2 regions of the Stenotrophomonas maltophilia group sp. SKK55 genome follow, and region 2 is predicted to be linked to the other one. Evidence: riboswitches for the same ligand, from Rfam matches in the RefSeq annotation. Region 2 holds a riboswitch; the other holds the start of a gene.
What was found. A riboswitch is a leader RNA that binds a small molecule or an ion and turns the genes downstream of it on or off. The one in region 2 is predicted to bind cobalamin.
Positions count from the first base shown of each region.

Region 1: linked by a shared signal. The riboswitch ahead of btuB (TonB-dependent vitamin B12 receptor) and the one ahead of AC2A1N_RS08345 (epoxyqueuosine reductase QueH) in region 2 are both predicted to bind cobalamin.

Region 1 is NZ_JBXUHP010000003.1:98,486-113,063, forward strand. Features, by position in the region: gene AC2A1N_RS01955 (pseudouridine synthase) at 1-425, shown strand, start outside; gene AC2A1N_RS01960 (HAD family hydrolase) at 422-1,105, shown strand; gene fabB (beta-ketoacyl-ACP synthase I) at 1,234-2,442, opposite strand; gene fabA (3-hydroxyacyl-[acyl-carrier-protein] dehydratase FabA) at 2,442-2,957, opposite strand; gene dinB (DNA polymerase IV) at 3,148-4,242, shown strand; gene AC2A1N_RS01980 (MBL fold metallo-hydrolase) at 4,555-5,466, opposite strand; gene AC2A1N_RS01985 (NAD(P)-dependent oxidoreductase) at 5,532-6,170, opposite strand; gene AC2A1N_RS01990 (LysR family transcriptional regulator) at 6,279-7,208, shown strand; gene AC2A1N_RS01995 (class I SAM-dependent methyltransferase) at 7,205-7,996, shown strand; gene gph (phosphoglycolate phosphatase) at 8,059-8,727, shown strand; gene btuB (TonB-dependent vitamin B12 receptor) at 8,819-10,660, opposite strand; cobalamin riboswitch at 10,777-10,999, opposite strand; gene AC2A1N_RS02010 (histidine phosphatase family protein) at 11,143-11,721, shown strand; gene AC2A1N_RS02015 (TfoX/Sxy family protein) at 11,811-12,173, opposite strand; gene AC2A1N_RS02020 (GAF domain-containing protein) at 12,170-12,652, opposite strand; gene bioD (dethiobiotin synthase) at 12,721-13,404, shown strand; gene AC2A1N_RS02030 (aminotransferase-like domain-containing protein) at 13,483-14,578, opposite strand, start outside.
Region 2 is NZ_JBXUHP010000014.1:33,907-48,484, forward strand. Features, by position in the region: gene pncA (bifunctional nicotinamidase/pyrazinamidase) at 79-705, opposite strand; gene AC2A1N_RS08345 (epoxyqueuosine reductase QueH) at 761-1,432, opposite strand; cobalamin riboswitch at 1,572-1,785, opposite strand; gene AC2A1N_RS08350 (nicotinate phosphoribosyltransferase) at 1,880-3,289, opposite strand; gene AC2A1N_RS08355 (bifunctional nicotinamide-nucleotide adenylyltransferase/Nudix hydroxylase) at 3,355-4,404, opposite strand; gene AC2A1N_RS08360 (patatin-like phospholipase family protein) at 4,644-6,491, shown strand; gene AC2A1N_RS08365 (hypothetical protein) at 6,535-6,972, shown strand; gene AC2A1N_RS08370 (helix-turn-helix domain-containing protein) at 7,401-8,768, opposite strand; gene AC2A1N_RS08375 (CoA-acylating methylmalonate-semialdehyde dehydrogenase) at 8,884-10,389, shown strand; gene AC2A1N_RS08380 (acyl-CoA dehydrogenase family protein) at 10,404-11,570, shown strand; gene AC2A1N_RS08385 (enoyl-CoA hydratase) at 11,567-12,364, shown strand; gene AC2A1N_RS08390 (enoyl-CoA hydratase/isomerase family protein) at 12,361-13,536, shown strand; gene mmsB (3-hydroxyisobutyrate dehydrogenase) at 13,533-14,423, shown strand.

The sequences.
Region 1 (14,578 bases), on a different contig from region 2:
CGGTGCTGTCCACGGTTGGCCGCCTCGACCGCGAGACCAGTGGCCTGCTGTTGCTGACCGACGATGGTGGCCTGCTGCACCGGATCATCTCGCCGAAGTCGAAGCTGCCGAAAGTCTATGAGGTCGAGTTGAGCGAGGACCTGCGCGGCAACGAGGTGGCGCTGTTCGCCAGCGGCACGCTGATGCTGGAATCGGAGAAGACGCCCCTGCTGCCGGCTGAACTGGAAGTGCTGGATGCGCGCCGTGCGCGGCTGGTGCTGCACGAAGGCCGCTACCATCAGGTACGCCGCATGTTCGCCGCCACCGGCAACCACGTGCAGGCCCTGCACCGCAGCCGCGTCGGCGGGCTGGACCTGCAGGGGCTGGACGAAGGGCAATGGCGGCAGCTCACCCCTACCGACCTGGATACGCTGTTCGCTCCATGACCCCCATCGCTGCGCTGCCGTTTCTTCCCGACGCCGTCATCTTTGACATGGACGGCCTGATGATCGACAGCGAGCGTGTCTCGCTGGCCTGCTGGGGCCAGGCCGCCGATGAATTCGGGCTGGGCCTGGACGAGGCGGTGTTCCTGCGCATGGTCGGCCTCGGCGACCGCGATTCGCACGCGCTGCTGCGCGCGCAGGGCATCGAGGACAGCGTGATCGATGCGGTGGCCGCACGTTGCCACGACCTGTACGAGGCACGCACACAGACCGGGTTGCCGTTGCGTCCGGGCATCCTGGAACTGCTGGAGCTGCTGAAAGTGCACGCGGTACCGCGGGCGGTGGCCACCACCACGCGGCAGCCGCGGGCCAACCGCAAGCTGGCCGCTGCTGGCCTGCTGCCGTATTTCGATGCGGTGATCACCAGTGGCGACGTGGCGCGGCCGAAGCCGGCGCCGGATATCTACCTGCTGGCCGCGCAGCGATTGGGGCAGGTGCCCGGGCGTTGCCTGGCGCTGGAGGATTCACCGGCCGGTACGCGCGCGGCGCTGGCGGCCGGCATGACCGTGATCCAGGTGCCTGACCTGGTGCATCCGGATGAAGAGCTGCGTGCCCTGGGACACCGCATCGTTGGATCCCTGGTGGACGCGCACGCGCTGCTGCTGCCGTTGCTGCCGGGGTAACGGTGGGTGCCGACCGTTGGTCGGCCCAGTGCCCCGGTAGGTGCCAACCTTGGTTGGCACTGAGCCGAGCATGGCGCGGCTCTACATCCGTGGGTGGGTGCCGACCGTTGGTCGGCACACCTGCCCCATCACACCCGTCCGAACACCAAGGCGGCGTTTGTGCCACCGAAGCCGAAGCTGTTGGACATCACCGTATCCAGTTTCTGCTCGCGGCTCTCGCGCAGGATCGGGAAGCTCTCCACCTTCGGGTCCAGCTCGCCGATGTTGGCCGAACCGGCAACGAAGCCATCGCGCATCATCAGCAGGCAGTAGATCGCCTCGTGCACGCTGGCTGCACCGAGCGAGTGCCCGGACAACGCCTTGGTCGAGGACAGCGGCGGCACCGCATCGCCGAACACTTCGCGGATCGCGTTGAGCTCGGTGACATCGCCCAGCGGGGTCGAGGTGCCGTGGGTGTTCAGGTAGTCCAGCGGGCGATCGACACCCTGCAGCGCCATCTTCATGCAGCGCACCGCACCTTCGCCGGAGGGCGCCACCATGTCGGCACCGTCGGAGGTGACGCCATAGCCGATCAGCTCGGCATGGATGTGGGCACCGCGTGCGACGGCGTGGTCGTAATCCTCCAGCACCAGCATGCCGCCGCCACCAGCGATGACGAAGCCGTCGCGGTCCTTGTCGTACGGGCGCGAGGCGCTGGCCGGGGTTTCGTTGAAGCTGGTCGACAGGGCACCCATCGCATCGAACATCACACTCATCGACCAGTGCAGGTCTTCGCCACCGCCGGCGAACATGATGTCCTGCGCACCGTGCCGGATCATGTCCGCAGCGGCGCCGATGCAATGCGCCGAGGTCGCGCAGGCAGCCGACAGCGAGTAGCTGACGCCCTTGATCTGGTAGGCCGTGGCCAGGCAGGCCGAGACCGTCGAGCACATCGTGCGCGGCACCATGTATGGGCCGACCTTGCGCACGCCACGTTCGCGCAGCAGGTCGACGGCACCGATCTGCCATTCGCTGGAGCCGCCACCGGAACCGGCGATCAGGCCGGTGCGCAGGCTGCTGACCTGCTCGGGGCTGAGCCCGGCATCGGCGATGGCATCGCGCATGGCCAGGTAGGCGAAGGCCGCCGCGTCGCTCATGAAGCGCTTCTGCTTGCGGTCGATCAAGGCGTCCAGGTCGAGGTCGACGCGGCCACCGACCTGGCTGCGCAGGCCTGCTTCGGCGTGGTCGGCCAATGCGGTGATGCCCGAGCGTCCTTCACGCAGCGCGGCCGAAACGGTATCCAGATCATTGCCGAGGCAGGACGTGATGCCCATGCCGGTGATGACGACGCGACGCATCAGAAGCTCCCGGTTTCGGTGAACAGGCCGACGCGCAGGTCGCGCGCGCTGTAGATTTCGCGGTCGTCCACGTACATGCGGGCGTCCGACTGGGCCATCACCAGCTTGCGGTTGATGACCCGGCTGATGTCGATCTCGTAGCGTACGAGCTTGGCGTCCGGCAGTACCTGGCCGGTGAACTTCACCTCGCCACAGCCCAGCGCGCGGCCCTTGCCGGGTGCACCCAGCCAGGTCAGGAAGAAGCCGGTCAGCTGCCACATGGCATCCAGGCCCAGGCAGCCTGGCATCACCGGGTCGCCGATGAAGTGGCAGCCGAAGAACCACAGGTCCGGGCGGATATCCAGTTCGGCGCGTACCATGCCCTTGCCATGCGGTCCGCCGTCCTCTCGGATGTCGGTGATGCGGTCGAACATCAGCATCGGGTCGTTGGGCAAACGGCCGGCGGCGGTGCCGAACAGTTCACCGCGTGCGCTGGCCAGCAGCTGTTCGCGGTTGAACGCGTGGAGACGGGTCATGAAGCACAATCCTGGAAGCGGAGAACAGGGAAACAAGCGCCCGAGAATGCCCGTGGAAACTGCGCCGATCAAACATTTCAACCGTACGCAACCGTAGTGTTTTCAAGGGAATACGCGCATCCTGTTGATGTGCAACGACCATACTTCGGCGTGTGGCCCACCCGGCCCGGCCCCGCCTTTTCCACCTGACATGACCCGACTGCGCAAGATCATCCACGTTGACATGGACGCGTTCTACGCGTCGGTGGAGCAGCGCGACGATCCGTCACTGCGCGGCAAGCCGGTGGTTGTGGCATGGCGCGGCGCACGCTCGGTGGTGTGCGCGGCATCGTACGAGGCACGCGTGTTCGGTGTGCGTTCGGCCATGCCGGCAGTGCGGGCCGAACGCCTGTGCCCGGATGCGATCTTCGTGCCGCCCGACTTCGCACGTTACAAGGCGGTGTCACGCCAGGTGCGCGAGATCTTCCTGCGCCACACCGACCTGGTTGAACCGTTGTCACTGGATGAAGCCTACCTGGACGTGACCGAGCCGAAGAGCGGCATCGAACTGGCGACCGACATCGCCCGTACCATCCGCATGCAGATCCGTGAGGAGACCAACCTGACTGCTTCAGCTGGGATCGCGCCGAACAAGTTCCTGGCCAAGATCGCCTCGGACTGGCGCAAGCCCGATGGCCAGTTCGTGATTCCACCGCAGCGGGTGGACGCCTTCCTGCTGCCGTTGCCGGTAAGCCGGGTGCCTGGCGTCGGCAAGGTGATGGAAGGCAAGCTGGCCGCGCGCGGCATCGCCACCTGCGGCGACCTGCGGCAGTGGGCACTGATCGATCTGGAAGAAGCGTTCGGCAGTTTCGGCCGCAGCCTGTACAACCGCGCACGCGGCATCGACGAGCGGCCGGTGGAACCGGACCAGCAGGTGCAGTCGATTTCCTCGGAGGACACCTTCGCCGAAGACCTGCTGCTGGAAGACCTGACCGAGGCCATCGTGCAGCTGGCAGAGAAGACCTGGAAGGCGACCCGCAAGACCGAGCGTGTCGGCCATACCGTGGTGCTGAAGTTGAAAACCGCGCAGTTCCGCATTCTCACCCGCAGCTTCACCCCGGAACGTCCGCCGGAGTCGATGGAAGAACTGCGCGACATCGCACTGGCCCTGCGCGCCCGCGTCGACCTGCCGGCGGAGACGCGCTATCGGCTGGTGGGTGTCGGGCTGGGTGGCTTCCGCGAAAAGGAGCCGGTGGTGCAGGGGGAATTGTTCGAGCACGACATGAACAAACCCACAGATACCTAATCATCAAACAGTGGGGTCAGAGCCCGTTGCGCAGCAACGGGCTCTGACCCCGTGCCGACCAACGGTCGGCACCCACCATCAGCAGCAGGTTCCGACAGATAGCGGGAAACTGTCGAAGGCGGGGTGGGTCCGGTTGCGGGGGCGTGAGCCGCATGGATGCGGCGACCGAGCTTACATGGACGTACTTGCAGCGCCCCCGCAACCGGACCCACCCCGCCAACCCTCAGGAGACCAGCTTTTGCTGTTGCTTCGGCTGTTGCCGTTGCATTGGGCAGGTGCAGGGCGCAGCCCTGCAAAAGAAAACTCCCTACCTCATGGCCACTGCATCTCGCCCTTGGCTACCTTCGCACTCAGCTCCAGCGACGCCACACCGGCCAGCGTCGGGTAGCGCGCCTGCATCGCCTTCACCAGTGCCGCACTGTCCTTGGCCTTTGCCGCCTCGGCGTCGAACGCGCGGATGTAGTCCGCAGTGAAGCGCAGCGCACTGGCATCCAGCGCCGCACCCGGCGCGTAATGCCCCGGTACCACCACCTTCGGCTTCAGTGCCTGCAACCGCTGCAGGGTCTGCAGCCAGTCAGTGTGCGACTTCGGCGTCTGCGTGTCGGCCATCCACACGTGCTCACCTGCTACCACCGGAATGCCGCCGACGATCGCGCGCAGCGACGGTACCCACAGCACCGTGCGGTCCGGGGTCGGGCCATCCAGGCCGATCAACGGCAGGCGCTGGCCTTCCAGCTGCAGGGCATCGCCGTCCAGTACCTGCGGCACCACGATGCGTGCCGGCACGTCGGCGCCCATCTTCGGTCCCCAGTAGGCCAGCTTGCCGGCCTGGGTCTGCTGGATGTGGGCGACGGTCTGCGCAGTGGCGACGATGCGTGCCTGCGGGAAGGCATCCTGCAGGGTGGCCAGGCCGAAGTAGTAGTCCGGATCGCCGTGGCTGATGTAGATCGTGGTCAGCTGCTTGCCACTGGCGCGGATCCGTTCGACCAGCTTGCGCGCGTCGCTGGCGCCGAACTGCGCGTTGACCAGGATCGCGTCATGGCGGCCTTCGATCAGCACCGAGGATACCGAGAACATCGCCTGCGGGCCGGGATGGAAGGTCTGCAGGTGCAGTCGTGATTTCGTCGCGGTGGTCGGCGCCGCGGTGGCCGGTGCGGCCAGCAGCGGCGCACTGGTGAACGTGGCGGCCAGGGCGAGGGGAAGCAGCAGGGCAGCGGTACGCATGGGGAATTCCTTGTGTCGGATAGGGAGCCGAGCGTGGGCTTGGCCCTACAGGGCTCGCGCGTCGATCAATACGCGGCCGTGATGATCTGCTTCGGGTACTGGTGCGCTTCCAGCTCGGCGACGAACGCGGCGCCGTAGTCGGCATAACTGATGCGGCTGTGGCCGCTGGCGTCGGCCAGGAAGGCCTTGGGCTGCACACGGTACTGGCCGCGCTCTTCGCCCGGGCCGATTTCGGCGGCCGGCGAGAAGAATGTCCAGTCCAGGTCGTCCACTGCCTGCAGGCGGTTGAATGCCTCACGATGGGCCAGCGCGTACGGCTTGTAGGCTTCCGGGAAGTTGGGGGTATCGACCAGCTGCACGCCCGGCGCGACTTCCAGGCTGCCGGCGCCACCCACCACCACCAGGCGCGGTACGCCGGCCTTGCGCGCGGCGGCCGCCAGCTGCGCGGCGATCTCGCCCACGCGGCCGATGTCATCGCCCGGACGCGGGCCGTAGGCGCTGGCCAGCACGTCGTGGCCAGCGATGGCGGCGACCAGCGCGTCCTGGTCATCCAACGAGGCGATCACCGGATGGGCACCGGCCAGTTCGGCCGGAAGGTCCTGCGCGCTGCGCACGATGACGGTGAGTTCGTGGCCGTGGGCCAGCGCGTGGCGGGCGATCTGGCGGCCGATGTTGCCGGTGGAACCAACGAGGGCGATCTTCATGGCAGGACTCCGTGGGGCGATGTGGGCTGGGAATGGGGCCACTCTAGGCCGCTGCAGTCGCTCGAAAAACAGCGTATAACGCGCTTGTTTGTTGCGTGGATCGAGCATATGGACCGATTGACCGCCATGACCGTGTTTGTCGAGGTGGCCGAGCGCGGCAGCCTCACCGCCGCCGCGGAAGTGCTGGACATGTCGCGGGCGATGGTCAGCCGCTACCTGGCCGAGGTCGAGGGCTGGCTGGGTGCACGCCTGCTGCACCGGACCACGCGCCGGGTCAGCCTGACCGGCCCGGGCGAGGCGGCGTTGGCGCGCTTCCGGCAGATGCTGGCGATCGGCGAAGAACTGCAGGGGGAGCTGGCCAGTGATGATCCCGAGCCGCACGGTACGCTGCGGGTGACCGCCAGCGTGTCGTTCGGGCAGAGCCACCTGGCACGGGCGGTGGCCGGTTTCGTCGCGCGCCATCCGGCGGCGCGCATCGAGCTGCTGCTGGTCGACCGCACGGTGAACCTGGTCGAGGAGCGCGTGGACCTGGCCGTGCGCATCGCGCGCCAGATCGACCCCAGCCTGATCGCGCGGCGGCTGGCTACCTGCCGCTCGGTGCTGTGCGCGACGCCGTCGTACCTGCAGGCGCGTGGCACGCCGACCGCGCCGGAGCACCTGGCCGCGCACAACTGCCTGACCCACCACTACGTCGGCAAGAGCCTGTGGCAGCTGCACCGCGATGGCCGTTCGCTGTCGGTGGCGGTGGGCGGCAACATCAGCGCCAACGAGGCCTCGCTGCTGCTGGAGGCGGTACGCGCCGGTGCCGGGATCGCCATGCTGCCGACCTACCAGGTGGCGCCACTGCTGCGCAGCGGCGAGCTGATCGAACTGCTGCCCGGATTCAGTCTGGACGAGCTCGGCATTCATGCCGTGTACGCGTCACGGCGCCAGCAGCCCGCTATCATGCGGCGATTCCTGGATTACCTGGCCGAGTGTTTCGCCAGCCCGGCCTTCCAGGATCTGGATTGGCGCCCACCGGGCAAGGAGAACACATGAACCATGGACAGGCCTTGATCGACCACAACCGTGCTGCCTGGGACCGCCAGGCCAGCGAAGTGCGCGAATGGTCGCGCCCGGTGGAGAGTTCAACCATTGCCGCCGCGCGCGAAGGCCGCTGGCAGGTGCACCTGACCCCACGCGCGCTGCCACTGGACTGGCTGGGCGACGTGCGCGGCCGCCGCATCCTGTGCCTGGCCTCGGGTGGTGGCCAGCAGGCCCCCGTGCTGGCCGCTGCGGGCGCCGACGTCACCGTGTTCGACCTGTCCGACGGGCAGCTGGAACAGGACCGCCGGGTCGCTGCGCGTGATGGACTGCAGCTGCGCACGGTGCAGGGCGACATGCGCGACCTGCACGTATTCGCCAACGACAGTTTCGACGTGGTGTTCCATCCGATCTCCAACCTGTACGTGCCCGACGTGCGCCCGGTGTGGACCGAATGCCGCCGCGTGCTGGCGCGCGATGGCATGTTGATGGCCAGTTTCTACAACCCGGTGCTGTTCGTCGGTGCACGTGATCCGCAGCTGGACGCACAGGGTTTGATCCGGCCGCAGTACGCCATTCCCTATTCGGACCTGGAAGACCTGCCCGCCGCAGAGCGTGAGGCGAAACTCGCCCGCGGTGATGCGCTGGCCTTTGGCCACAGCCTGACCGAACTGATCGGCGGGCAGCTGGATGCAGGCTTCGTGATTGATCGGTTCATGGAAGACTGGCAGCCGAAGCCGCGCTTCCTGATCGACCGTTACCTGCCCACCTTTCTGGCCACCCGCGCACGCAGGATCGGCTGAGGCGGATCCTGGAAAAAAACGCGGCGTACAATGGCCGCCCCACGTTGTACAGGCGTCGTCCCTTGTCGTATCCCTATCCGCTGGTCGTATTCGATCTCGATGGCACGCTGGTCGACAGCGCAGCTGACATCGCCGAAGCGCTGAACCGCACGCTGGAAGCCATCGGCATGGCGCGCGTGCCGGAAGCCACCGTGCTCGGCTGGATCGGCGACGGGGTGCGCCGCCTGGTCGAACAGGCCGTGCACGCCGCCGGTCGTGAGGTCGACCTGGCCGAGGTGATGCCGGTGTTCATGGTGCACTACCGTGAATGCCTGCTGCGCAGCCCGCGCCTGTTCGATGGCGTGGCCGACGCACTGGCGCAGCTGCGCGCGCGCGACGTGCCACTGGCGATCTGCACCAACAAGCCCGAAGCACTGGTGCCGCCGCTGCTGCAGCACCTGGGCATCGGTGATGCGTTCGCGCTGGTACTGGGCGGCGATTCACTGCCGCAGCGCAAGCCCAGCGGCGAACCGCTGCGGCATATCGCTGCGCACTTCGGGCTGCCGGTGCAGGCGTGCCTGATGGTGGGAGATTCGTTGACCGACTACCGCGCCGCCGAAGCTGCGGGCATGCCGATCGCGCTGGTGCGCTACGGCTATCCGCGCGGCCTGGACCTGGCCACCGCGCATGCGGTGGCGGTGATCGACGACCTGCGTGAACTGCCGGGGTTGACCGCCGGCGTCCCGGTGTAGAGCCGAGCCCATGCTCGGCTGCTTTGCTGCCTGAGCCGAGCATGGGCTCGGCTCTACAGAGAAAGCGCCGGGCAATGCCCGGCGCCCTCTTTCATTTCGCCTGGTAACGCACACTCAACTGGTACTCACGGCCCGGCTGGTTGAACCACGCCACCGTCTCATACCTGCGGTCGAACACGTTGGCGGCACGCGCCAGCAGCGACCACGACGGCGTCAGCGCGTACTCGGCGCGCAGATCCAGCGTGCCGTACCCCCCCACCTTCACCGCGTTGGCGGCATCGTCATAGCGCTTGCCCGCACCCTGAACCGTCAGGCCTGCGCGGAAGTCCCCGAAACGCCGGTCGATGTCAAAGCGCGCGGTGTGCTGTGCACGACGCGGCAGCCAGTTGTCGAACTGCGTGCTGCCGCCGGTGCGGTTGCGTGGGTCGGTGTAGCTCAGCTGGGCGTTGATGTCGAAGCCGGCCAGCAGCACGCCACCGGTCAGTTCGGCACCGCGGATGCGCGCCTTCTCCACCTGCTGCATCCTGAAGGTCGCCGCATCGTAGGTGATCAGATCATCGATGCGGGTTTCATAGACGTCCAGGCCCCAGTGCCAGCCCTGTCCCTGCTGCGAAACGCCCAGGTTGGCGCTCTTGGACTTCTCCGGGTTCAACGTCGGCACACCGCTCCACGGGTCATACAGGTCGCTGAAGGTCGGCGCCTTGAACGCGGTGCCGTAACTGGCATTGACACGCAGGCCGTGGCCGAGTTCCATCGCCCAGCCGAGGCTGCCCGTGGCGTGATTGCCGAACTGCTGGTTGTCGTCGTTGCGCGCGCTGGCCTGCAGCTGGTGGCGGCCGAAGCGTCCCTGGTACTGCACGAACACGCCGGTGTTGCGGCGGCTGTCGACCCGATATCCGGCACTGCTGCCATCCAGGTTGTCTTCGCTCCAGTCCACGCCGGTGCTCAGCAGCTGGCCTTCGGCCAAGGCGAAGTCACCCTGCAGCGAGGCACTGTCGCGGTGGGTCTGAGCGCTGCCACGGGCACCGAAGTCACCGAAGTTGTCCGACTCGTTGTCACCGCGCCCGACATTGGCGGTGAACGCCAGGCGTTCGGACGGGGTGTAGCGCACCTTGCCGGCCAGCACCTGCTGGCGGGTTTCCGAATAGTTGTAGTAGCCGTCGTAATGGTTCTTTCCGTCGGCACGCAATGCACTGCCTTCCACGTTCCATTGGTCGTTGAAGGTGTAGCCACCGCGCAGGCTCTTGGACAGGTTGCGGTAGCCATCGCGGTCATGTTCGTCGGCAAAGCAGCCGGTGAACAGCGTTGCCGAGCCGCGGCAGGCATCGATGCCATCGGAATGCTGGTAGGCGATGTCGGCGCCGAACCAGCCGCGTTCAGTCCCGCCACCGATCCCGCCGCTGGCTTCGCGCAGGCCGTTGCTGCCGCCACCGAGCTGGAAGTGCGGGGCGAAATCACCCTGGTTGCGGCGGGTGAAGATCTGGATCACGCCGCCAATGGCATCGGCGCCGTACAGGCTCGACTGCGGGCCACGCACGATTTCCACGCGCTCGATCTGCGCCAGCGGCAGGTCCTGGTACATCGCCAGGCCGAGGTCGGCACTGTTGATGCGCACGCCGTCGACCAGCACCACGGTGTGGCCCGAGTTGGTGCCGCGCAGGAACAGCGAGCTCTGCTTGCCGAGCCCACCGACATTGGCCAGGTTGATGCCGGCGCGGCCGCGCAGCAGTTCCTGCAGCGAGGTGGCCTGGCTGGATTCGATCTGCGCGCGGTCGATCACCTGGGCCGGCGCGATGCTGTCCTGCAGGGCGATCGGGGTGCGCGTGGCGGTGACCAGGATCTGGTCGAGCGCGGTGGTGTCATCGGCGGCCTGTGCCAGCGCGGGCAGGGCGGCCAGTACGGCCAGGGACAGCATTCGGGACTGCAGCTTCATGGGGGGACTCCAGGTGCCACGCACGCCCGCGTGGCGAAGGGGAGGAGCCGCGAAGGCAGGCACGCGCCGATGCCGCAGCGCACGCCACGGTCATCCAGCGCCATGCCCACCGCATCGCGACCTGAGGCTTCCGGGCCGGTCTCCGGGCTTGCCGCCGGGTGGCGCGAGGCCACCGTCCAGGCGCCTTCCCATGCCTGCGGCACAGTGGCGGTGTTGCCTGGAACTGACGTGCTTACCGTTGCGGGGGCAGCGCCGGCCTGGCGTGGCATCACGCGTCACCGGCTTCCCGTTTCAACCTGCCGGCCACGGCCGCAGGTCACCTGGAAGTGCGCGCAGTCTACGGCATCGCAGGCCGTCCCGTTGCGTCGCGCCTGCGCGGCTGCCTTTGCTGTGCCTTTAGAATGGTTGCTCGATCCCGTGGTGCCGTTACCGATGTCTGCCCGTTCTCCGCTGTACCTGCGCCGCCCGTCCGGGACGCACGCATGATCCTCGACCTGGTCCGCCACGCCGGCAACGGTCGCGATGAGTTCCTTGATGGCCGCAGCGATCCACCGCAGCTGGCCGGCCTGCCGCAAGAGCTGGTCGAGGCCTATGCCGAGCAACGCTGGGAGCGGGTGATCAGTTCACCGCGGTTGCGCGCGCTGCACACGGCGATGGCGCTGGCCACCCCACGCGGGCTGGACGTCGAAGCGGACGAGGAATGGGAAGAGCTGGATTTCGGCGATTGGGACGGGCAGTCGCTGTTCGACCTGCCGGAAGATGCGCTGGCCGCCTTCCACGCCGATCCGCATGCGTTCCCGCCGCCGAACGGCGAGAGCTGGGGACATTTCGAGCGGCGTATCGCGCGCGCGCTGGATCGCCTGCTCGATGATGATGATCCGGTGCCGACGCTGGTGGTCAGCCATGGTGGCCCGCTGCGCATGGTGTTGTCGCAGGTCTGCGGCCTGCCGATGTCGCTGTGCTGGGCCCTGCGCATCGACCACGGCACGCGCCTGCGGGTGTGGCTGGAGCGGGGCGAGGTCGGGCTGGTGGGCGAGCTGCTGGAACTGCAGCAGCCCTGAGCTGCTCTTGTAGAGCCGAGCCATGCTCGGCTGCACTTCGATCAGAAAGGCCAGCCGAGCGTGGGCTCGGCTCTACAGGAGGGCGCGGCTCAATCCTCGTCCGCGCGCTCGGTCACGCTGTCTTCCGCCTCATCGTCGGCATCGAAGCGCTGCTCATGCACCGGGCCCGACGCCGGGCCGGCCGCCTTCAGCGGATGCGCGGCGATGCGCGCCTCATAGTCCTGCACCAGCGCTTCACGCTGAGGCTCGCTCAGCTCCTGCCAGTGGCAGTCCAGCAATGCGCCTTCCAGCGAGTACAGCAGGTTCAGGCTGGGCTTGAAGCCGGCCCGCTTGACCTTGACGAAGGCGCCGACTGCGCCGATCGCAACCAGGTCCTCGCGGCTGCGCAGCCCGACCTGGCGCAGCCAGGCTGCACTCTTCGGGCCGATGTTGCGCAGCTTCGGTGCGCTCATCCCAGTGCCTCGACGAACACGCGGGCGATGGCTTCCAGGCCGGCCTGATCGTCGGCGTCGAAGCGGCCGACCTTCGGGCTGTCGATATCGAACACGCCGATCAGTTCATCGCCGCGCAGCAGCGGCACCACCAGCTCCGAACGCGAGGCCGAATCGCAGGCGATGTGGCCGGGGAAGGCATCGACGTCGTCCACGCGCTGGGTTACGCGCTGGCTGGCGGCGGCACCGCACACACCCTTGTCCAGCGGGATGCGCACGCAGGCCGGCAGGCCCTGGAACGGGCCAACCACCAGTTCCTTGCCGTCATACAGATAGAAGCCCACCCAATTCAGGTCGGGCAGGGCGTGATAGACCAGTGCGGAGAGGTTGGCCGCGTTGGCGATGCGGTCGGACTCGGCGTAGACCAGGCCACGGGCCTGTTCCAGCAGCTGGGCGTATTGTTCCGGCTTGCTGCCGGTGAGCGAGGCATTGGCGAACATGCCCGCAGTCTAGCAAGTGCACCGGGCCGGCGATAATGCACACACTGTTGCCCTGTTGGAGCCCATCGATGCCGTTGCCCGCTACGCTGCCGCCCGCCCTGTTCGTTACCGGCACCGATACCGAAATCGGCAAGACCGCGGCCAGCACCGCGCTGCTGCATGCACTGCGCCAGCGTGGCCTGCGTGCAGTGGGCATGAAGCCGGTGGCCAGCGGCAGCGAGGATCTGGGGCAGGGCCTGCGCAACGAGGACGCGCTGGCGCTGCAGGCGGCCAGCTGGCCAGTGCCGGACTATGCCGATCTGAATCCCTATGCGCTGCGGCAGCCACTGGCACCGGAGCTGGCCGCTGCCGAGGACGGCGTGCAGGTGGAGCTGGCGCCGATCGTGGCCGCGTTCGAACGCCTGCGCGCGAAGGCCGATATCGTCGTGGTGGAGGGCGTGGGCGGTTGGCTGGCGCCGGTCTCGGCCACGCTGGACCAGCTCGACCTGGTGCGTGCGCTGCAGCTGCCGGTGCTGCTGGTGGTAGGCATGCGGCTGGGCTGCGTCAACCACGCGCGGTTGACTGCGCAATCGCTGCAGGCCAGCGGCGTGGACTGCCTGGGCTGGATCGGCAACCACATCGACCCGGCGATGCAGCGCCAGGACGAGAACATCGCCACGCTGCAGCAGCGCCTGCCGATGCCGTGCTGGGGACGGCTGCCGCATCTGCCGGGGGCGGATGGTCAGATCCTGAGTACGCACCTGCTCGACTGACCTGCTTCCTGTAGAGCCGAGCCCACGCTCGGCTCAGCGGGGACCGTCAGCGAAGGGCAGCCGAGCGTAGGCTCGGCTCTACAGGAGCTGGCGCACTGCCAGCTCCCGCGCGATCGCACCCAGCCGTTCCACCGCACCGATGAAGCGTGCATCCAGGCTCTGGCAGCACGACAGCCGCAGGCAGTGGCGATAGCGCGCGCCACGCGAATAGACCTGGCCGGGCATGAACACGATGTCCTCCTGCAGCGCTCGCTCGAACAGCTCGCGCGTGTCCACGCCCGGCAGTTCCAGCCACAGCAGGAATCCGCCCTGTGGTTCGGTGGCGCGGGTGCCTGCCGGGAAATGCTCGGCTACCAGCTGGCGCAGCCGTCCCACCTGTTCGCGGTACAGGCGGCGCATGCGATGCAGATGGTGCTCGTAGCTGCCTGCTTCCAGATACGCGGCCACCGCATCGCCGAGCAGCTGCGGCTCACCGCCGGTGGACTGGAACTTCAGCAGCGCGATGCGCTCTGCGAAGCGACCGCCATCCAGCCAGCCGATGCGGTAATCCGGCGCCAGTGTCTTTGAGAAGCCACCGACCACCATCACCCAGCCATCGCGATCGAAGGCTTTCAGCAAGGGTGCCGGCGGTTCGCAGAACTGCAGCTCGGCGTACACCGCATCCTCGATCAGGGGCAGCTGCCGTGCGTTGACCAGCTCGGCCAGGCGTTGTTTGGCGGCGGTCGGCATGGTGCAGCCGAGCGGGTTGTGCACGGTCGGCATCACCACCAGTGCGGCCAGTGGCGTGTGCTCCAGCAGCGCATCCAGTGCATCCACATCCAGCCCGTGCTGCGGGTGGGTGGGCAACTCGATGGCCTGCAGGCCGAGGTTGGCCAGCAACGGATACAGGTTGAAGTAGGACGGCGCCTCGATGCCCACTGCGTCACCGGGCTGGGTGACCGCGCGCAACGCCAGCTGCAGGCCTTCCATCGCACCATGGGTCAGCAGGAGTCGCTCGGCGTGGGTGTGCAGGCCCATGCGCGGACTGCGGCGCACGATCTGCGCCAGCAGCCGGGGGGAGCCGTTGGGTCTCGCATAGGTCTCCACCGTCTGCTGGCCGTGGCGCAGCACCTGCGCGGTATGCCGGGCCAGCTGCGCGCCGGGATAGAACTGGCGACCACGTGGGCCGGCGAAG
Region 2 (14,578 bases):
GTGTTGTTGTGGGCAGGAGCGCGCAAGCGGCATAAGCGACGTGCGCGGTAGCGCCGGGCCATGCCCGGCGGTCACGCCTCAGACGATCGCGATCCCCGCCTTGCCCAGCGCTTCGCGCACCATCGCGTCGTTGGCTTCGGTCACCGGCCGGGTCAGGTCCCACAGGAACTTCACCCGGAAGCCGGATTTCACCGCGTCCTGCGCGCTCCACAGCACGCAGTAGTCGCGTGCCAGGCCGCACACGTGCACTTCGCGGATGCGGCGCTCATGCAGCCAGCCGGCCAGGCCGGTAGCCGGGCGCTCGCCATCGGGGCCGTGGTTCTCGCGGAAGGCGCTGTACGAATCCACCTGTGGGCGGGTGCCCTTGCGCAGGATCAGGTCGGCCACGGTCCAGTCCACGCCCGGGTGCAGCGCGGCGCCATCGCTGCCCTGCACGCAATGGTCGGGCCACAGGGTCTGTGGCTGCGCGTGCAGCAGGATGGTCTCGAACGGTCGCTTGCCGGGGTGCTGGCTGGCGAACGAGGCGTGGTCGGCCGGGTGCCAGTCCTGGGTCGCCACCACGGTGCGGTAGCGGCGCTGCGCCAACAGATCGGCAATCGGTGCCACCAGCGCATCGCCCTGGTCGCAGGCCAGCGCACCGCCCGGCATGAAGTCCGGCTGCAGGTCGATCACCAGCAGGGCGACATCGGCGGGCAGGACAGTCATGGCAGATCCACTACATCAGAAAGGGCGACCAGCGTGGCCGCCCCATGCCTGCACGTCAATCGCCCTGCGGCGCCTCAGCGTCCTGCCCGTAGTACAGCAGGCCGATCCGGATCCGCTCGCGGCCGTTCTCTCGGCGATGGCGGTTGGCATCGCGCAGCGAGTACACGCAGCCGCAGTACTCCTGCTGGTAGAACTGCTCGCGCTTGCTGATCTCGATCATGCGGCTGGCACCGCCGCCCTTGCGCCAGTTGTAGTCCCAGTACTGCAGGCCTTCATAGCGCGACGCCGCACGGATGCCGCAGTCGTTGATCTGCGCCATGTTCTTCCAGCGCGAGATGCCCAGCGACGAACTGATGGTGTCGTAGCCGTGCTCGTGCGCGTACAGCGCGGTGCGTTCGAAACGCATGTCGAAGCACATCGTGCAGCGGATGCCGCGCTCGGGCTCGTTCTCCATGCCACGCGCGCGGCTGAACCAGTTGTCGGTGTCGTAGTCGCAGTCGATGAACGGGATGCCGTGCTGCTCGGCGAAGCGGATGTTCTCCTGCTTGCGCAGCTCGTACTCCTTCACCGGGTGGATGTTGGGGTTGTAGAAGAAGATCGCGTAGTCGATCCCGGAAGCGGTGATCGCCTCCATCACTTCGCCCGAGCACGGCGCGCAGCAAGAATGCAGCAGCAGGCGCTTGCCATCGGCGGGCAGGGTCAGGGTGGGGCGTTGGAACTCGGTCATCGTGGCGTGCGTCAGGGCGTGGGAGCGGTCTGGCCGGTTACCGTGAACAGGACGCGCGCGGCCACGCCGCCTGCGCATGCAGGCTGGCGATGGCCCCGGCACCCTCCCCGCGGAGAGTCCAGGTCGAATCAGGGGACGGTCGTGTCCCCCGGCCGGGGCCGATATTCGGGCTGATGGACACGGGCCGCAGCCCACCTACTCCCTGCCGCTTCCCAGGCGCGAGCCCAGTGCTGTTGGCAGGATTCGTTTCCATTCACCGCTGCGGGGCAGCTCCGGAATGGGCGCACGAAGCGCCTTCACCGGATTCCCGTTTAACTCCCTGCCGCCATCCAGCCACGGCAGGGATACCTTCGGCGTGTGCAAGGTGGACCTGTTGGTGGCGCCGGTCAAGAGCGCAGGGTCTGGAGCCCGTTGCGTGGCAACGGGCGCTGGCCCCGGGATACGCGGTCAATGCCCCGCCGCAGCCCGCGTGCGGATCTCATCCAAGCGCTGGTCGTGCAGCAGGCGCCCGTTCTCCCACACGGTCACCATCGCATCCTCGAAGCCGGTCGGCAGCGCCTCGTCACCGCTGGGAGGCAACGCCACCGTGTGCAGGCTGCCGTCATCCAGGCGCCGCAGCAGGCGCATGCGGCCACGCTTGCTGGTCTTGCCGGCATCGGTGACCGGGTCCTTGTAGACGTCGATCCACGCACCCTCGACCCGTGCTGCCGAGCACTTCAGCGCGAACTTCTGGGTGTCGCGGTCCAGCCGCTGCAACAGCGCGCCGCCCATGCCGAAGGCCACGTTGTCGGCCGAATAGCCGTCGCCGGTGATGCGCTGCAGGATGGCGCGGATCGTATCCGGGGTGATGCCATCGCCCTGGATCACCCGCACGTGGTTGAGTACGCGGTAGCCCTTGCCGTTGAGGGTATGGCCGAACGCTTCATCCAGCCGGCGCAGGCTTTCGGCCACCACCTCCACCGGGTCACCCGAGTCGGGGCGGACGACCAGGGTGGCGCCCGAAGCGATCACTTCATCACGCAGCGTCGTGCCCCAGTGCTCACTGATCGCGCGGTAGATGTCATAGCTGTCCGACACCACTGCCACGATCGCGCCCGGCTTGCCGAACTGGCGCAGCATGTTGCGGTAGGCGTCCACTTCGCGCTCGCGGCCCCAACTGGTGATGGTGCTGTGCTCGGCGGCAGGAATCGAATAACCGGCCATTGGCGCGTGATAGTGCGCGCGGGCCAGGCACAGGGCCGATACGGTGTCGGTGCCGAGGAAGTTGACCAGGTGTGCGGCACCACCCAGCGCGGCCGATTCCAGGCTCGATACACCGCGGGCGCCGAAGTCGTGCAGCTTGAACGGCAGCTGCCCCTGCGGATCGTCGCTGGTCTGCTGCAGGAACGCAGCAATGGTCTGCCGTGCATGCCAGCTGATGGTGGCCACGGTGACCGGGTACCACACGCGCAGCAGCAGTGTTTCCAGGTACGACGGCACCCAGAACGCAGCCGGGTCGGTCGACTCGACGGTCATCAGTGCCTGGTGGGTGGGTACCACGCTGCCCTCGGGCACGGCACGGATGCGCACCGGCAGGTGGCCGCCGAGCCGATCGACGATATCGCGCCAGCCGGCTTCGTTGAACGGCTCGCCATGGGCGGCGAATACCGCAGCAGCGTCGTCGATGTCAGCGTGGGTGACCGGCCGTGCCAGGGCGTCCTTGAGGATCGCCTGCAGGCCGAAGAACACCGTGCGATCGTGCAGGCCGCCACGTGATTCCACGTAGAAGAACGTGGCATCGGTACCCGGCGGGTACTGCAGCCAATGGCTGGCCTTGTAGCTGTCGGTGTTGAGAAGAAGGTTATCGAGGTAGTGCATGACGGAAGCTCCTTCGCGTCGAGTGACACCAGCGGTCTATCCGCCGGTGGGGAGAGCCGGGCAGGTCAGCCGCGGCCGAGGAAATACTCCAGGATGTGCAGGTGGTCTTCGAACAATTGCGGGCCCATGTCCAACGCCTCACTCACCGGTATCCAGCGCGCCTTGTCGGCGTCGTCGCCACCGCGCACCGGCGGCAGTTCGCCGGCCGGGAATTCGAAGTGGAAACCGTGGGTGATGGTGCGGCCGCGCTGGCTGCGGTCGGGGTGGTCGAATACCTGCTGGCCCTTCAGCGAACCCTTCAGCACCGGCAGCGGAATCTTCAGCCGGGTTTCCTCGCGCAGTTCGCGCAGGCAACTGTCCAGCAGGCTCTGCTCCTGGCCAACGAAACCGCCGGGCAGCGCCCACAGGCCCTTGCCGGGCTCCGAACGGCGCCGTACCAGCAGCACGTGGCCCGAATGCACCACCACCGCATCGGTGGTGACGAAGGTGGGCGCGTAGGGCGCATCCTTCCAGGCGGCCTTGTACTGTTCGATGAAGCGGTACTCGGCCACCAGCTGGGCATACGCAGGCGCGCTTTTGCGGAACGCTTCGAGCATGTCGTACACCGGCGCCGGCACATTGCCACGCAGCATCAGCAGCGCGCCGTGGAAGTCGACGTCGCCGGCTTCGAACAGGTAGCGCCGCAGCTCGGTGGCCGACAGGGTGGCGGTGTGCTGCACGTCCACCAGCGGCCATTGCGGGAACTCCCGCAGGTAGTAGCTGGAAGCATCCTTGTCCATGCCGATCAGGCCCACCTTTGCATCAGCGGCGGCACCGTCGTTGCGCAGGGCGTCGGCCACCTGGCGCTGCACATTGGCGATCCACTGTGCTTCGTTGTACAGGTGGTCACGCAGCGGGCGGATCAGCAGGCGGTCGGCGTGGCCATCGAGGGCGGCCTGGATCATCACGGCGCGTTCGGCCACGGTCCAGGGATTGCGGAGGCTGCGGGGGGTATCGGCAGAGCCGACCAGGAAGATCAGCTTGCGGGCCCGGCTCAGGGCCAGGCGGGCAACGGCGGCGTGGCCGTTGTGGAAGGGCTCGAATCGCCCGATGAAGACGAGATAGTCGAATTCCATGAGAATCCCTCATGTCGTTGTGGCAGCCGCGGGTCTGTCCCTTGGCTTGCTGCAGATGCTACGCCGATGGTGGAGCCGGTCAAGCCTGCAGGCCTGCCATCGGCTGAACGCCGCAGATTCCTGCCCGGACTGCGGTGGTGTTCTCAGGCCCTGAGAAGCCGCTGCGCCATACTGGCATCCACGCGGCGGACGGTAGGCTCGGGGGCAAGACGGTGGCGGACAAGTACTGCGATCTGGTCATGAAAGGCGGCATCACCAGCGGCATCGTGTACCCCAATGCGGTACTGGCGCTGGCACGCGAGTATCGGTTCAAGAGCATCGGCGGCACCTCCGCTGGCGCCATCGCTGCGGCGGTAGCGGCTGCGGCGGCATACGGTGATCGCCGCCAGCAGGCCGGCGAGCACCTGGCCGGTGATGCCGGTTATGGCGGGCTGTCGGCGGTGTCGGCGCAGTTGTCGCGGCGGGGGTTCATCTACAGCCTGTTCCAACCGGCGCGGGGCGCGCGTGCGGCCTATCGGCTGCTGGTGGTGCTGACCGGCAATGCCAGCTTGCCGCACAAACTGCTGTGCCTGGCGGTGGCGGTACTCGAGATCGCGCCGCTGGAAGTGCTGGTGTCGCTGGCGCTGCTGCTCGGTCTGGGCGGGTGGGGCGGTGGCTGGAGCGGCGTGGCCGCGACGCTGCTGCCGTCGCTGCTGTGCGCCTACGGTGCAGGCGTGGCCGGAGCCGCGCTGCGCGTGGCGCGCGTGGCCCGGCGCAACCTGCTGGGCCTGTGCAGTGGCCTCGGTCGCGATGCACGTAAACCGGCATTGACCGAGTGGCTGCATGAATGCCTGCAGCAGTTGTCCGGCAAGCCGCTGGATGCACCGCTGACCTTTGCCGACCTGCACGACGCGCCTCGCTATGCCGGCGAGCCGGACAGCCCGCATGCGATCAGCCTGCAGATGATCACCACCTGCGTGTCGCACAACGAACCACGCACACTGCCGCTGGGCGGCGCACAGTTCTGGTTCCTGCGCGAGGAATTCGAGCAGTTGTTCCCCGCCAGCGTGGTGCAGTGGCTGGTGACGCAGGCCGGCCCGCCGCTGGAGGTGGAAGGGCGCCGGTACTACCACCTGCCGCAGGGTTCGAAGCTGCCGGTGCTGGTGGCCACGCGCATGAGCCTGAGCTTCCCGTTGCTGATCAGCGCGGTGCCGCTGCATGAGCCCTCGCGCCGCGAACGCCGCTGCGAACCCACTGCACCTGCCGCCGACGAGGAACACAACGTGGCCGACAGCATGGAAGGGCTGACCAGCGCCGGGCAGACCTGCGGCCCGGTGATCACCGCGTTCCGCATCTGCTGGTTCTCCGATGGCGGCATCAGCAGCAACTTCCCGATCCATCTGTTTGATGCCGCGCTACCGCGCTGGCCGACCTTCGCCATCAACCTGGTCTACCCGCAGCATGCCGAGGACGTGGGCCGCGGCAGTGATGGCCGACAGGCGCTGGAACGTGCCGTGTTCCTGCCCACCGAAAACCGCCACGGATGGCAACGGCATTACCAGTCCATTGCCACGCCGCTCGCCGCAGCCGAGCTGGGGCGCTTCCTGTTCGCAGTCGTGGCGACCATGCAGAACTGGCGTGACCTGCTGCAGGCACGCGCGCCGGGTTACCGCGACCGTATCGTGCACGTCAGCCTGCAGGGCGACGAAGGCGGCATGAACCTGGACATGCCGCAGGAGGTGCTGACCCGCATCGCCGACAAGGGCAGCCTGGCGGGCGCGCGCTTCTGTTCGTTCTCGTTCGGGAACCACTACTGGATCCGCTGGCGCAACCTGGCCTCGGCCTATCAGCGCTACACGTTGGAAGTGGCGCGTACCGACGACCCGGCGCAGCAGGTGCTGGCCTATCGCGCGGCGTACTCGATGGTTGCCCGTGGCGATCCGGCACCGCCGTCGTACAAGCTCGGCTCGGAAGACAAGCGTCGCGGCTCGCAGCAGCTGTGGGCGCAGATGGTCGAGCAGGGCCGCACCTGGGAGGACCTTGGCCCGGACCTGACCGACGGCGCACCGCGCCCGCTGCCGCAGATGAAGGTGACGCCGATCTACTGAGCGCGATCAATACAATCGTGCTTCATGTTGCAAGGAGCTGTGGATGTCTGCCCGCCAGGAACTGCTGGATCTGCTTGAACGCCTCGATACTCGCGACCCGGAACACCTGCCGGTGGTGCCACTGGCTGCGTACTTCGAAGGCAATGATTTCGAAGAATGCATCGCGCCCAACCAATGGGGTTTCGGTCGCCCGCCGATTGCCGAGCTGTACGCGCGCCTGGCCGTGATTGCAGCGAAGCCTGAAGTGGAAGGCGTGTACGTCGGCCTGCACCAGGACTGGGGCAGTGCATTGGAAGACGACAGCGAATGGCCTGCTGCCGAGAACGTGCATGTGCTGACCAGTGCCGACGTCGAGACCGTGGAAGGCTGGCTGCAGGGTCTGGAATGCGACGGTGTGGGCGAAGGCTGGCCGTACGGCGAGCACGTCGACGCCCCCAAACCCTCGGAAGGCCACCGCGTACTGACCGTGTTCTGGGACTAAAACGCGCCAACCAGGGTTGGCACCTACCAGTAGAGCCACGCCACGCGTGGATGCATTCCAGACTGAGAATTCATCCGGATGGGGGGGGCCGGTTGCAGGGGGCGTGAGCCGCATGGGCCCGAGGCGTGCCTCGGGCGGGTTGGGCAGGACGCCCAACCCCGGTCTTGCCGTGTGCGCAGGACAGCGCACACGAGCAAGCGGCGACCGAGCTTACATGGGTGAGGGCGCTTTGCTTGCGAAGCACTGCTTCGCAAGCGCCCGAACGCACAGCCGCCAGCGGCTGGGCCGGGCCCCGGAGGGGTACTTGCAGCGTCCCCCGCAACCGGACCCACTCCGCCAACCCACGGAAAGCCCGCTGTTGCTTTTTAGGTTGCCGGCCAGCGGCCGGTACTACCACGGTTGCAGAGCGCAGCCCTGCCGAACCAACCCTACCGGCCCGGCAACTGCGCGAACGCGCGCTGCATGCAGTCCTCGCGCGGGCACACCCGGCAACCCGGCCCGATCGATACCGAATTGCCCGGGCTCTGCACATCCAGCCCCAGTGAATACACCAGCCGCTCGGCATGCTGCAGATCGCAGCCCAGCGCCACCGCGAAGGTCTTGCGCGGCTGGCCATGGCCCACCGGGCCACTGCTGACCTGCCGTGCCAGCCAGAAATGGCGGCGGCCATCGGGCATGCGCGCGGTCTGGGTAAGGATGCGGCCTGGCTGGTTGAACGCCTCGTAGACGATCCACAGCGGGCACGAGCCACCCACCTGCGAGAAATGGAAGTCGGTGGCCGAATGGCGCTTGGATACGTTGCCCGCGCGGTCCACGCGGATGAAGAAGAACGGCAGGCCGGGCGCACTGCGCCGTGCCAGCGTGCTCAGCCGGTGGCAGACCGCCTCGAAGCCGACGCCGAACTGGTGCGCCAGCAGTTCGATGTCGTAGCTGCTGGCCTCGGCCGCACGCAGGAAGCGCATGTAGGGCATGACCAGCGCGCCGGCGAAGTAGTTCGAAAGACCCACCCGCGCCTGCGCGACGCGCGCGTCATCGGTGAAGCCCGCACGCGCCACCACCGCGTCGATCTGCGGCAGGTAGCCGTGCAGGGCCAGTTCGGCGGCCATCTGGAACGCCTGCTGGCCTGGCTCCAGGTAGTCCGGCAGCCACAACCGGCGCGTGCCGGCATCGTAATGGCGCTTCTCGCGCCCGGCCTGCAGTGCGGCCACTTCCACCAGCACGCCGTGGCGGTCGGCCAGCAGCTGGCGCAAGCGCGGCGCCACATGCCCAGGCGATAGCCCCCACTCGGCGAACAGGCGCTCGGCCAGTTCGTCCAGCTCGGGAATATGGTTGTGCATGCGGTTGAAGAACTCGCGCACCTGGTCGCCGGCCGGCAGGGTGCTGCCGGCGCCGGGCTCGCCCAGCTGGAACTCCAGCGCGGCGGCATGCTCGCGCAGTGCCAGGTGGCGGCGGTGCAGGTCCAGCAGCGCACGGCTGACCTGCGGCAGGTTGCCCGCCAGGGCGCGCAGTTCGGTGGCACTGACTTCGGCCAGGCCCAGGTCGCGCAGGGTCTCGCCCAGCGCTTCCTGCAGCGCGGCGGGCTCATCTTCGTCGAACAGCGCCGAAACATCCCCGAGTACCTGGCCCAGCTTCTTCTGCACGGCCGGGGTCAGTGGACGCTTGTTGCGCTCAATCTGGTTCAGGTAGCTGGCCGACAACCCCAGTGCCCGCGCCAGGTCAACCTGGCTGTAGCCGCGCTGTTCGCGCAGCCGCAGCAGGCGCAGGCCGAGTTGCCGCTGGGGAGCTGAGGAATTCACAGAATTAACAGGAATCGTGGGGCGTGTTGGCCAGATTAAGCGGATTCAGCCCGGAAATCGAGGTGGATGCTGTGAATAATGCCAAGCATCTTTCGCACCCTGTGGGATTGTCGTCATGACTGTTGCAGCGCCCCGTATCCGCATGCTGATCGATGGCCAGTTCGTTGAATCGGCCACCTCCCACTGGCAGGACGTGATCAATCCGGCCACCCAGGACGTGCTGGCCAAGGTGCCCTTCGCCACCACCGGCGAAGTGGACGCCGCCGTCGCCGCCGCCAAGGAAGCCTTCAAGACCTGGCGCAAGACCCCGATCGGCACCCGCGCGCGCATCTTCCTGAAGTACCAGCAGCTGATCCGCGAGAACATGAGCGAGCTGGCCCACATCCTCACCGCCGAACAGGGCAAGACTCTGCCCGACGCCGAAGGCGATGTGTTCCGCGGCCTGGAAGTGGTCGAGCACGCCGCCGCCATCGGCAACCTGCAGCTGGGCGAGCTGGCCAACAACGTGGCCAATGGCGTGGACACCTACACGATCATGCAGCCGCTGGGCGTGTGCGCCGGCATCACACCGTTCAACTTCCCGGCGATGATCCCGCTGTGGATGTTCCCGATGGCGATTGCAACGGGCAACACCTTCATCCTCAAGCCGTCCGAGCAGGACCCGATGGTCACCATGCGCCTGGTCGAGCTTGCCCTGGAAGCCGGCATTCCGAAGGGCGTGCTGAACGTCGTCCACGGTGGCGAAGAAGTGGTCAACGCGATCTGCGACCACCCGGACATCAAGGCCGTGTCGTTCGTCGGTTCCACCCGCGTCGGCACCCACGTGTACAACCGTGCCTCGCTGGCCGGCAAGCGCGTGCAGTGCATGATGGGCGCCAAGAACCACGCCGTGGTGCTGCCGGACGCCAACAAGGAACAGACCCTCAACGCGATGGTCGGTGCGGCCTTCGGCGCCGCGGGCCAGCGTTGCATGGCCGCCTCCACCCTGGTGCTGGTCGGTGAAGCGCGCAACTGGGTGCAGGATCTGGTCGAAAAGGCCAAGACCCTGAAGGTGAGCGCCGGCACCGTGTCCGGCACCGACGTCGGCCCGGTCATTTCCTGCAGCGCTCGCGAGCGCGTGGAAGGCCTGATCGCCTCGGGCGTGGAGCAGGGCGCCAAGCTGGTGCTCGATGGCCGCAGGCCGCAGGTGGATGGCTTCGAGAAGGGCAACTTCGTCGGTCCGACCATCTTTGCCGGTGTCACCACCGACATGCGCATCTACCAGGAAGAAATCTTCGGGCCGGTGCTGGTCATCCTCGAAGCGGAGACGCTGGAAGACGCCATCGCGATGGTCAACAGCAACCCGAACGGCAACGGCACCGCACTGTTCACCCAGTCCGGCGCGGCCGCGCGCAAGTTCCAGGAAGACATCGACGTCGGCCAGGTCGGCATCAACGTGCCGATCCCGGTGCCGGTGCCGCTGTTCTCGTTCACCGGTTCGCGCGCCTCCAAGCTGGGCGACCTGGGCCCGTACGGCAAGCAGGTGGTGCTGTTCTACACCCAGACCAAGACGGTCACCGCGCGCTGGTTCGATGACGAAACGCTGAGCCACGGCGTCAACACCACGATCAGCCTGAAGTAACGGCAGGAGCAGCCATGAGCCACTCGATGACGACGGAACTGGAAGAAGCGCAGCAGGCGTACCGCGAGGCAGCGCGCGACTTCGCACTGGCCGAACTGGCACCGCACGCCGCGCGATGGGATGCGGAGGGCATCTTTCCGCGCGAGGCGATCGCCAAGGCCGGTGAACTGGGCTTCTGCGGTCTGTACATGGACCCGGAAGTGGGCGGCAGCGGCCTGAGCCGGCTGGACGCCGCCGTCGTCATCGAGGAGCTCGCCAACATCGATCCGTCGACTGCGGCCTACATCAGCATCCACAACATGGCCTCGTGGATGGTGTCCACGTGGGGCCAGCCAGCACTGCGCGATGCGTGGGGCACTGACCTGTCCTCGGGCAACAAGCTGGCCTCGTACTGCCTGACCGAACCGGGAGCCGGTTCCGATGCGGCCTCGCTGAAGACCACCGCCGTGCGCGACGGTGACTTCTATGTGCTGAACGGCTCGAAGGCCTTCATCTCCGGCGCCGGTGCCACCGAACTGCTGGTGGTGATGGCACGTACCGGCGGTGCCGGCGCCGGCGGCGTCAGCGCCATTGCAGTGCCGTCGGACCTGCCGGGCATCAGCTTCGGCCGCAAGGAAGAGAAGATGGGCTGGAACAGCCAGCCCACCCGTGGCATCACCTTCGAAAACGTCCGCGTGCCGGTCAGCCACCTTCTGGGAGAGGAAGGCGGCGGCTTCAAGCTGGCGATGAAGGGGCTGGATGGTGGCCGCATCAACATTGCTGCCTGCTCGCTGGGTGCCGCGCAGGGCGCGCTGGATGCCGCGCGCCGCTACATGGGCGAGCGCCGCCAGTTCGGCAAGGCGCTGGCCGAGTTCCAGGCGCTGCAGTTCAAGCTGGCCGACATGGTCACCCAGCTGGTGGCCGCGCGGCAGATGGTGCATACCGCCGCACGCAAGCTCGATGCCGGTGCCAGCGATGCCAATGTGTGGTGCGCGATGGCCAAACGTTTTGCTACCGATGCGGGTTTCAACGTCTGCAACGAAGCGCTGCAGATCCACGGGGGCTACGGCTACATCCGCGAGTACCCGATCGAGCGCCTGCTGCGTGACTGCCGCGTGCACCAGATCCTGGAAGGCACCAACGAGATCATGCGGGTGATCGTTGCCCGTCACCTGCTCAACACCGAAGAGGAACTGCGATGAAGGATTGGCGTACCCAGGAGCACGTGGGCCTGAAGGTGGAGGTCGATGGCCACACCGCCGTGGTTACCCTGCACAACCCGCCGGCGCACACCTGGACCGTGCACAGCCTGTCGGCGCTGCGCGACCTGGTCGGCGCGCTCAACGCAGACCGCGACATCTACGCGCTGGTGATCACCGGTGACGGCGAGAAGTTCTTCTCCGCCGGTGCCGACCTCAACCAGTTCGCTTCCGGCGACAAGGCCGCAGCGCGCGAAGCCGCGCGCCGTTTCGGCGAAGCCTTCGAGGCGCTGTCCGGTTTCCGTGGCGTGTCGATCGCCGCGATCAACGGCTACGCGATGGGCGGAGGCCTGGAATGCGCGCTGGCCTGCGACCTGCGCATCATCGAAGACCACGCCCAGGTGGCGCTGCCGGAGGCCACCGTCGGCCTGCTGCCGTGTGCTGGCGGCACCCAGAACCTGCCGCGCCTGGTCGGCGAGGGCTGGGCCAAGCGCATGATCCTGCTGGGCGAGCGCATCAATGCCGAGACCGCGCTGCGCATCGGCCTGGCCGAAGAAAAGGTCGGCAAGGGCGAAGCCAAGGCACTGGCGCTGGAATGGGCGAAAAAGGCCGGCAAGCAGAGCCCGACCAGCATCGCCGCCTGCAAGACGCTGGTACAGGCCACCCGCACCGGCACCCACGCCTCGGCGCTGGTGGCCGAGCGCGAAGCCTTCGTCGATCTGTTCGACACCGCCGACCAGGTCGAGGGCGTGACTGCCTTCCTGGAAAAGCGCGCCGCGCAGTGGAAGAACGCATGAGCACCGACACCGCTGCCGACGACGCACCGGTGCTGTTCGAGGAGCGCGTGGCCGGTAACGGCATGCGCATCGGCATCGCCACGCTCAACGCGCCGCGCATGCTCAATGGCTTCTCGCTGCCGATGGCACACCTGCTGCTGGAGCAGTTGAACGCCTGGGCCGACGACGACGGCATCGCCATGGTCGTGCTGCAGGGTGCTGGCGAGAAGGCGTTCTGCGCTGGCGGCGACCTGCACAGCCTGTACAAGGCCATGGTCGCCTTCCGTGAGGCCGGCCGCAGCGACATCCGCGAGAACGACTACGCCGCCGAGTTCTTCGACGTCGAGTACCGCGTCGATTACCTCATCCACACCTACGCCAAGCCGATCCTGTGCTGGGGCCACGGCATCGTGATGGGCGGCGGTATCGGCCTGATGTCCGGCGCCAGCCATCGTGTGGTCAGCGAGCGCTCCAAGCTGGCCTTCCCGGAAATCACCGTTGGCCTGTTCCCTGATGTCGGTGGCAGCTGGCTGCTGCCGCGCGTGCCGGGCAAGGGCGGGCTGTTCCTGGCCCTGACCGGGGCGCTGCTCAACCCGGGCGATGCCATCTACGCTGGCCTGGCCGATGTACATGTGCCCGAAGAGCGCCGCAGTGCGGTGTTCGATGCGCTGCTGCAGGTGGCCTGGTCCAGTGAGCCAGCACACAACCACGAACGCCTGACCCATCTGCTGCAGTCGCATGCCAGCGATGCCGCCACCGGTCCGCTGCTGGCCAACGCGGCGCAGGTCGATGCGTTGTGCGAAGGCGATGACCTTGAAGCCATTGTCGCGCGCATTGCCGGCCTGCAGACCGATGATGCGTGGTTGCAGGCGGCACAGAAAACGCTCGCCGCCGGGGCACCTGGGTCAGCACGGTTGTCGTACGAGCTGCAGCGCCGCAGTGCCGGCCAGGATCTGGCCGCAATCTACCGCCTGGAGTACATCGTCGCCCTGCATTGCGCCGCCCATGGTGATTTCGCCGAAGGCATCCGCGCGCTGCTGATCGACAAGGACCGCAATCCGCAGTGGAACCCGGCCACCCTGGCCGAGGCCACCTGTGCGTGGGCCGACACCTTCTTTGCTTCCCCCTGGGCCGCTGCCGCGCATCCGCTGGCCGACCTGGGCACTCCCCTTGTTGAAAGGAGCCTTGCATGAGCCGCATTGCATTCATCGGGTTGGGCAACATGGGTGGCCCGATGGCCGCCAATCTGGTCAAGAACGGCCACACCGTGCGCGTGTTCGATCTGGTCCCGGCCGCGGTGCAGGCCGCCGTCGATGCCGGTGCCAGCGCGGCGTCGTCGGCACGCGATACCCTGGCCGATGCGGAGGTCGTGATCTCGATGCTGCCGGCCAGCCGCCACGTTGAAGGTGTGTACCTGGGCGATGACGGCATCCTCGCCGCGATCCCGGCCGGTGCACTGGTCATCGACTGCAGCACGATCGCACCGGCCAGTGCCCGCAAGGTTTCCGAAGCGGCCGCCGCGCGTGGCCTGCAGATGATCGACGCGCCGGTCTCCGGCGGTACCGCTGGCGCCCAGGCCGGCACCCTGACCTTCATCGTCGGTGGCGAAGAGGACGCGCTGGAACGCGCTCGCCCGGTGCTGCAGGCGATGGGCAAGAACATCTTCCATGTCGGCGCCAGCGGTGCCGGCCAGGTCGCCAAGCTGTGCAACAACATGGCGCTGGGCGTGATCATGGCGGTGACCGGTGAAGCCATCGCACTGGGCGTGGCGCACGGGCTGGACCCGAAGGTGCTGTCGCAGATGATGGCGGTCAGCACCGGCCGCAGCTGGGCCACCGAAGTGTGCAACCCGTGGCCGGGCGTGCTGGAAAATGCGCCGGCCTCGCGCGGCTACAGCGGCGGTTTCGGCAGCGATCTGATGCTGAAGGACATGGGCCTGGCGGTGGAAGCGGCGATGAGTGTCGGTGCCTCGATCCCGCTGGGCGAAGTGGCCCGCAACCTGTACTCGATGAACCACCAGGCCGGCCGCGGCAAGCTGGATTTCTCCAGCGTCGTGCAGCTCATCACCAGCGACCGGTAACCGGTCGCTGGTCCGCGCATTCCACCTTATCCCCGCGCCGTTGGCGCACCCCCTTGAACAACAAGGGGGCTCTCCTCCAGAAGGATGGATGCGCGCCGTAGCGAATGCGTCCCCGGCCGCGTGCCGGGGACCACCCGAGGTGGGATGGGCGGATG